DNA from 2 places in the Streptomyces flavalbus genome. Region 2 is predicted to be linked to the other one. Evidence: riboswitches for the same ligand, from Rfam matches in the RefSeq annotation. Region 2 holds a riboswitch; the other holds the start of a gene.

The links. Region 2 has a riboswitch for S-adenosylmethionine ahead of ACFQZ6_RS09410 (aminotransferase class V-fold PLP-dependent enzyme). Riboswitches for the same ligand answer to the same signal wherever they lie in the genome.
Region 1: it holds a riboswitch for S-adenosylmethionine, as region 2 does, so the genes downstream of both, thrC (threonine synthase) here and ACFQZ6_RS09410 (aminotransferase class V-fold PLP-dependent enzyme) in region 2, are expected to answer to the same signal.

Annotation. Positions count from the first base shown of each region.
Region 1 is NZ_JBHTEB010000001.1:3,690,270-3,694,474, reverse strand. It holds gene ACFQZ6_RS16480 (alpha,alpha-trehalose-phosphate synthase (UDP-forming)) at 1-1,010, opposite strand, end outside; gene ACFQZ6_RS16475 (glucosyl-3-phosphoglycerate synthase) at 1,071-2,015, opposite strand; SAM riboswitch class I at 2,179-2,337, shown strand; gene thrC (threonine synthase) at 2,356-3,636, shown strand; gene ACFQZ6_RS16465 (MoaD/ThiS family protein) at 3,633-3,908, shown strand.
Region 2 is NZ_JBHTEB010000001.1:2,123,086-2,127,290, reverse strand. It holds gene qcrB (cytochrome bc1 complex cytochrome b subunit) at 1-841, shown strand, start outside; gene trpD (anthranilate phosphoribosyltransferase) at 969-2,033, shown strand; SAM riboswitch class IV at 2,110-2,226, shown strand; gene ACFQZ6_RS09410 (aminotransferase class V-fold PLP-dependent enzyme) at 2,334-3,623, shown strand; gene ACFQZ6_RS09405 (Lrp/AsnC family transcriptional regulator) at 3,604-3,885, opposite strand; gene ACFQZ6_RS09400 (rhomboid family intramembrane serine protease) at 3,882-4,205, opposite strand, start outside.

The DNA.
Region 1 (4,205 bases), 1.6 Mb from region 2:
TTGATCTGCTCGGCGACCCGCCGCACCTCCGCCGTGTAGTCGCGGTACACGGCGAGGTCCTGCCGCGACGGGTAGGCGAACGCCACGTGGGTGACGCGGTCGTGCCACTCGGGGCGGGTGTCGAGGAGGTGCCGGTAGGCGTGCAGGCCCCGGACGATGTTCTTGGACAGTTCCGTGCGGTCCACGCGCACGATCGTCCTGCGGGGGCTCCCGTCGGGTGCCGTGCCGATCTCCGCGCGCAGGGCGTCCATCCGGTCCGCCACGTCCGGCTGGTGGGCCCGGTCGCGGAGGAAGTCCGCGTCGGCGCCCAGGCCGTGCACGCCCACCCGGGTCGCGCCGAGGCCGTCGGTGAGCGCCTCGCAGCAGGCGGTGAAGGCGTCCGCCCAGCGCCGGGTGAGGAAGCCGAGGCGGTCGGCGCCCAACATGCCGTCGAGGATCTCGGCGGCGATGTCGTCGGGGAGGACGCGGAAGTACTCGGGGGGCGCCCAGGGCGTGTGCGAGAAGTGCCCGATGCGCAGGTCGGGGCGGAGGGCGCGGAGCATCCCGGGGACCAGGGTGAGGTGGTAGTCCTGGACGAGCACGCTCGCCTCGGGCGCCGCCTGCTCGGCCAGTGCCTCGGCGAAGGCGCGGTTGTAGGTGGCGTAGGAGTCCCACTGGGCGCGGAACTCCGCGTCGAAGGTGGGGGCGACGGGGGTCTCGTACAGCATGTGGTGGACGAACCACAGGACCGAGTTCGCGATGCCGTTGTAGGCGGCCGTGTGGACGGACGCCGGGATGTCCAGCATGTGGACGCCCGGTTCCGAGACGCCGCGGCGCAGCGCCTCGCGGTCGCCGTCGCCCAGGGTCGAGCAGACCCAGAGCGCGCCCGCGTCGGGGCCGATCGCGGAGAGTCCGGAGACGAGCCCGCCGCCGCCGCGTCTGGCGTGCAGCGAGCCGTCCTCGTCCACCTGGTAGGAGACCGGGCCGCGGTTGGATGCGACCAGCACCTGTGCAGCCTGCGTGGAAGCCATACGCCTCAACCTAGCCCGGCCCGGAAACGCTCAAACGTGCGGTACGGCACGCTGGCCGGGTCACGCCACCTTGCGGGAGGCGTACTCGGCGATCTCCACCATCGGCGGCCGTTCCTCGGTGTCGACGGAGTAGGTGCGTGGCTCGAAGCCGTCCTCCCCGCGTTCGAACTGGGTGAGGGACGGCCGGATCAGATGGCCGCGGGCCAGCCGGAGCTGGGCGGTGCGGTAGATCGCCGCCGCCATCCGGCCGAGGGCCTGGCCGTCCTGGTGGCGGTGCTTGCGGACGCCCACGTCGACCTGGGCGAGGGCGTCTAGGCCCACCAGGTGCAGGCTGTCGACCAGCATCCCCAGCTCCACGCCGTAGCCGACGGGGAAGGGGAGCTGTTCGAGGAGCGTGCGGCGGGCCGCGTACTCGCCGCCCAGCGGCTGCACGAAGCCCGCGAGCTGCGGCCAGTGCATGTTGAGCAGGGGGCGGGCCATGAGTTCGGTGACCCGGCCGCCCTGGCCGCCGGTACCGGCGAGGGGCCGGTCGTACATGGCCTTGACGAGGTCCACGCCGGGGTCGGTGAGCAGCGGGCCGACGATGCCGGAGACGAAGTCGGAGGAGAACTCCTTCAGGTCGGCGTCGACGAAGCAGACGATGTCCCCCGAGGTGGCCAGCAGGGACCGCCAGAGGACCTCGCCCTTGCCGGGGACGGTGGGGACGCGCGGGAGGATCGCGTCGCGGTGCACGACCGTGGCGCCCGCCGCGGCGGCCACCTTGGCGGTCTGGTCGGTGGAGCCGGAGTCGACGACCACGATCTCGTCGACCAGGGGCACCTGGTGGACGAGATCGTGGCGGATGGCGGCGACGATGTCGCCCACCGTCTCCTGCTCGTTGAGCGCGGGCAGCACGACGCTGACCGACTGGCCCGTCGCGCGTTTCGCGGCCAGTATCTGGTGGAGCGGTCGGTCGGTCTTGGACCAGGAGCGGGTGCTCAGCCAGCGCTCGACTTCTTCCAGCACAGTTGGCGGCTCCTCACTGTTCGATCAGGTGGTCACGGCGTGCGTGTGTGATCCATCTCGCGGTTCGGACGACTATCTCAACTGTCCTGGCCTTCGGTTACAGTCTTGAACAACGCGGATGACCATCGCATGTCGGGGGGCATCGGCGTTCACAACCACATACCGCTCATCCAGAGGGGCAGAGGGACACGGCCCGTTGAAGCCCCGGCAACCCTCCAGTCGGTTCTCGTACCGGTCGATGGCGACCGCTTCCGCGAGGCTCCCGGCTAGGGAAGGTGCCAAATCCGTCTCACGGCGAGATGCGTCGTGAGGAAGATGAGGAGAAAGGGCCTCGCCTCACATGGCTGTGCAGACTGTTGCAAGCGCCACCCCCACTGTTGACCTGGGTCCCGCCGCGGCGCTCTCCTGTCGGGAGTGCGGACACCGGGTACCCCTCGGGCCCGTCTTCGCCTGCGAGGAGTGTTTCGGGCCGCTGGAGATCGCCTACGACTTCTCCGCCTACGACGCCGAAGAGCTGCGTCAGCGGATCGAGGCCGGGCCCGCGAACATCTGGCGTTACGCGCCGCTGCTGCCCGTTCCGGCCGACGTGGCCGACAAGCCCAACCTGAACCCCGGCTGGACCAAGCTCGTCGACGCCCGGAACCTGGCGCGGGAGCTGGGCGTCACCGGCGGTTTGTATGTGAAGGACGACTCCGGTAACCCGACGCACTCCTTCAAGGACCGGGTCGTCGCGCAGGCGCTGGAGGCGGCGCGGGCCTTCGGGTTCACCACCCTGTCGTGCTCGTCGACCGGGAACCTCGCCGGTGCCGTCGGTGCCGCCGCCGCGCGGGCCGGGTTCCGCTCGTGCGTGTTCATCCCGCACGACCTGGAGCAGGGCAAGGTCGTCATGGCCGCCGTCTACGGCGGCGAGCTGGTCGGCATCCAGGGCAACTACGACGACGTCAACCGGTTCTGCTCCGAGTTGATCGGCGACCCCGCGGGCGAGGGCTGGGGGTTCGTCAACGTGAACCTGCGGCCCTACTACGCCGAGGGCTCCAAGACGCTCGCGTACGAGGTGTGCGAGCAGCTCGGCTGGCGGCTGCCCGACCAGATCGTGGTGCCGATCGCCTCCGGCTCCCAGCTCACGAAGATCGACAAGGGGCTGCGGGAGCTGGTCGAGCTGGGCCTCGTGGAGGACCGGCCGTACAAGATCTTCGGGGCGCAGGCGCTCGGCTGCTCGCCGGTGTCCACCGCCTTCAAGGCCGGGCACGACGTCGTACGGCCGCAGAAGCCGGACACCATCGCCAAGTCGCTGGCCATCGGCAACCCGGCCGACGGGCCCTACGTGCTGGACATCGCCCGGCGCACGGGCGGCGCCGTCGAGGACGTCACGGACGCGGAGATCGTCGACGCCATCAAGCTGCTCGCGCGGACCGAGGGCATCTTCGCCGAGACGGCGGGTGGTGTGACGGTGGGCGTCACGCGCAAGCTGATCGAGGCGGGGGTCCTGGACCCGACGCTGACCACCGTCGTCCTCAACACCGGTGACGGTCTGAAGACCCTCGACGCGGTGGCCGGTACCGGTCTGACCGCGACCATCCGTCCCAACCTGGAGTCGTTCCGAGAGGCTGGCCTCGCATGAGCGTGACCGTTCGCATCCCCACCATCCTGCGCACCTACACCGGCGGCCAGGCCGAGGTCGCCGCCGAGGGCGCGACCCTCGCCGAGGTCATCTCCGACCTGGAGAAGAACCACACCGGCATCGCCGCCCGCGTCCTCGACGACCAGGGCAAGCTGCGCCGGTTCGTGAACGTGTACGTCAACGACGACGACGTGCGCTTCGAGCAGGGGCTGGAGACGGCCACCCCGGACGGCGCCGGTGTGTCGATCATCCCGGCGGTCGCCGGAGGCTGAGCCCCGCCGAGCGTCGCCCGCGCCCCCTCTGTGACCCCCTTCGCAAAAAGCGGAGGGGGTCATTCCGTGTGATTGAGCGCGGTACAGTTGGGGAACGGGTCGCCTTCCGGATGCCGAGTGGCTATGAGTTCCGGCTCCGCGTGCGATAAGAAGTAGCCAAAGTGTGTGCCACCTTTGCGCCATTCAATCCTTTTGTCGGGCCCGACTTGCCCTGAATTCTGGTGAATTCTCGGCAAATTCCCGACCGGTGCTGCCCGGATTTCTCGTCCGACTGACCTGTTGCAGACGGCAGTTGGA
Region 2 (4,205 bases):
GGCCAAGGCCGGAGGCTTCTTCTTCCTGGTCTTCGGTGTCATCGCGGTGATCGCCGCGGTCGCGCAGATCAACCCGATCTGGGCGATCGGCCCCTACCGTCCCGACCAGGTGTCCACGGGCGCCCAGCCGGACTGGTACATGGGCTTCGCCGAGGGCCTGGTGCGCTACTTCCCGGGCTGGGAGGTCAACTTCTGGGGTCACACGCTCGTCCTGGGCGTGTTCATCCCGCTGGTGATCTTCGGTCTGGTGCTGGTGGCGATCGCGGCCTACCCGTTCATCGAGGCGTGGGTCACCGGCGACAAGCGCGAGCACCACATCCTGGACCGCCCGCGCAACGCCCCGACGCGCACCGCGTTCGGCGTCTCCTGGATCACGCTGTACATGGTCACGCTGGTCGGTGGTGGCAACGACCTGATCGCCACCCACTTCCACCTGTCGATCAACGCGGTCACCTGGTTCGTCCGGATCTTCTTCTTCGCCGGACCGGTCCTCGCGTTCATCGTCACCCGGCGGATCTGCCTGGGCCTGCAGCGCCGCGACAAGGAGAAGGTGCTGCACGGCCGGGAGACCGGCACGATCAAGCGCCTGCCGCACGGCGAGTTCATCGAGATCCACGAGCCGCTGAGCCAGGACCAGCTCCACACCCTCACCGCCCACGAGCAGTACAAGCCGCTCGAACTCGGCCCCGCGGTCGACGAGAACGGTGTGGAGCGCAAGGTGAAGGGCTCCGAGAAGCTGCGCGCCAAGCTGAGCAAGGCGTACTTCGGCGAGGAGTCGCAGATCGCCAAGCCCACCGTCGAGGAGTACAAGGAGATCACGAGCGGCCACGGCCACCACTGATCCCGCGTTCGCCACGCCACACGAAGGGCCCCCGTCCGGTGTTCGGACGGGGGCCCTTCGGCGCGCCCGGACCTGGATAGGCTGGCCCCACCGACTGTCCTACGACGATCACGATCAGGAGCGGCTGATGAGCGCTGTGACCCCCGCTGGAGGCGACACCGCGGCGGGCCGTTCCTGGCCCGCCCTGCTGAACGGCCTGCTGGATGGCCAGGACCTGAGCGCCGACGCCACCGCCTGGGCGATGGACAGGATCATGAGCGGTGAGGCGACGGACGCCCAGATCGCCGGGTTCGCGGTGGCGCTGCGGGCCAAGGGGGAGACCGTCGAGGAGATCTCCGGCATGGTCCGCACGATGTACGAGCACGCCAACGTGATCGAGGTGCCGGGCGACACCGTCGACATCGTCGGCACCGGCGGCGACGGCGCCAGGACGGTGAACATCTCCACCATGTCGTCGATCGTCATCGCCGGTACCGGCGCGAAGGTCGTCAAGCACGGCAGCCGGGCGGCCTCCTCGGCGTCCGGCGCCTCCGACGTGCTGGAGAAGCTCGGCGTCAACCTGGAGCTGACGCCGCAGCGGGTCGCGGAGGTCGCGGAGGAGGCCGGGATCACCTTCTGCTTCGCGGTGAAGTTCCACCCGGCGCTGCGCCATGTGGCCGCCGCGCGCGGCCAGTTGGGCATCCGGACGACCTTCAACTTCCTCGGTCCGCTGACCAACCCGGCCAAGGTGCGGGCGCAGGCCGTCGGGGTCGCCTCGCTGCGGATGGCGCCGATCATGGCGGGGGTGCTGGCGGAGCGCGGCAACTCCTCGCTGGTGTTCCGCGGCGACGACGGCCTGGACGAACTGACGACCACCTCGACCTCCCGGGTGTGGATCGTCCGGGACGGCAAGGTCACCGAGGAGACCTTCGACCCGGCGGACGTCGGCCTGCGGCGGGTGCCGGTGGAGGCGCTGCGCGGCGCCGACGCCTCCTACAACGCCGAGGTCGCCCGGCGGCTGCTGGACGGCGAGGAGGGCCCGGTGCGCGACGCGGTCCTGCTGAACTCGGCGGCGGCGCTGGCGGCGCTCGAACCGGAGGACGGGCCGCTGGTGGACCGCATCCGGTTCGGCATGGCGAAGGCGGCGGAGGCCATCGACTCCGGCGCGGCCAAGCGCACCCTGGACCGCTGGGTGGCGGTCAGCAACGCGTGAGTTCCGTGCGGGGCGCGGTCCGGATCCTGGACCGCGCCCTTGCGCGTCGAAGATCGTATGGCAAGATGCCGTACCAGGTCATGAGTGACAGCCAATAGGCCCCGGCTGGCTGTCCGGCAACCCTCCGTCCGTGGCGGGGTGCCCCGGGTGAAGACCAGGCCGTGAACAGCAGGGTTCATGGCAAGCGCGGTCGTCGAGGAGTTCTTCCATGAGTCAGCGAATGCGATAGGGCCGCCGAGCCCCGCCTCCGCACGCCCTCTTCCCTCTCCTCTTCTCTCTTTCCTCGCATGGGGGTTCGCCATGTCCGTCGTCACACCCGTCTGTGCCCCGCTGCCCGTTCTGGGCCGGGATGTCACCGTTCCGCTCGCCAGCGGCGGCGAGACCACCTACGCCGCGCTCGACTACGCCGCCAGCGCCCCCGCCCTGCAACGGGTCTGGGACGACGTGGCCGCCTACGTGCCGTACTACGGCAGCGTCCACCGGGGCGCCGGGTACCTCTCGCGGCTCTCCACCGACCTGTTCGAGAAGGCCCGCGCCACCGTCGCCGCGTTCCTGGACTGCCGGGCCGACGACCAGGTGGTCTTCACCCGGTCGACGACGGACTCGCTGAACCTGCTCGCCGCCGCGCTGCCCGCCGACTGCCGGGTCTTCGTCTTCGAGACCGAGCACCACGCCGCCCTGCTGCCCTGGAACAGCGCCCGCGTCACCGTGCTCGACGCCCCGCGCGGCCCCGGCGAGGCGGTGGCGACGCTGGAGCGCGCCCTCGCCGACCGTGACGACCCGCACGGCCCCGCCCTGGTCTGCGTCACCGGCGCCTCCAACGTCACCGGCGAGCTGTGGCCGGTCACCGAGCTGGCCGCCGCCGCCCACGCGCACGGCGCCCGGATCGTCCTGGACGCCGCCCAGCTCGCCCCGCACCACCCGGTGAGCGTGCGTGACCTGGACGTCGACTGGGTCGCCTTCTCCGGGCACAAGCTGTACGCGCCCTTCGGCTCGGGTGTCCTCGCGGGGCGTGCCGACTGGCTGCGGGAGGCCGAGCCGTACCTCGCGGGCGGGGGCGCGAGCCGGGGTGTGGTGCGGCGCGCGGACGGGGGAGTGGAGGTGCGGTGGCAGGAGGGCGCCGCGCGGCACGAGGCGGGCTCGCCCAACGTCATCGGCGCCTACGCCATCGCCTCCGCCTGCACGGCGCTCACCGAGGCGGGGTTCGAGGCGCTGGTCGCCCGGGAGCGGTACCTGATCGAGAAGGTGCGGGCGGGCCTCGGCGACCTTCCCGAGGTCCGCTTCCTGTCGCTGTTCGGGGACGACGCCCCGCGCGTGGGGGTGCTGTCCCTCGTGGTCGACGGCTGGCCCAGCGCCGACCTGGCGACGGCCCTGTCCGCGGAGTACGGCATCGGGGTGCGGGCGGGCCTGTTCTGCGCCCACCCCCTGGTGCGCACGCTCCTCGACGGCGCCGACGCCACCTGTGAGTCCGCCGAGGGGCCCAGCGCGCTGCGGGTGAGCTTCGGCGCCGGGACGCCGGACGAGCACGTGGACCGCTTCGTGGCCGCGGTCCGCCAGCTCGTGTCCCGCGCTACGAGTCCAGGCCGATAGCGAACGCGGCCTCCAGGTCGTGCTGCGAGTACGTCCGGAAGGCCACGTGGGTGTCCGTCGCCTCGACGCCGGGGATCTTGCTGATCCGCCCCGGGATGACCTCCGCCAGGTCCTCGTGCTCCCGCACCCGGACCATCGCGATCAGGTCGTACGTCCCGGTCACGGAGAACACCTCGCTCACGCTCTCCAGGGAGGCGATCTGCTCGGCGATCTCGGGGATGCGGTCCACGCTGGTCTTGATGAGGACGATCGCGGTGATCACGGCTGGTTCTCTCCCTCGGGGGCCTGGGCTGGAGCGGCGGGCTTCACTCTAGTCCTCCCCCCGAACCGGGCCCACGCGAAGCAGAAGCCGAGGCCGAAGCCCAGCAGGTGGGCCAGGTAGGCCACCCCGGGTCCCTGGGTGGCCCGCCCCGCCGCCAGCCACTGCAGGACCGCCCAGAACGGCAGCACCACCCAGGCCGGGAACCGCACCGGCAGGAAGAACAGGAACGGCAGGAGACTGGTGACGCGGGCGTCGGGGAAGAGGAACAGGAACGCGCCGAGCACCGCCGAGATCGCCCCCGAGGCGCCGACCAGCGACTG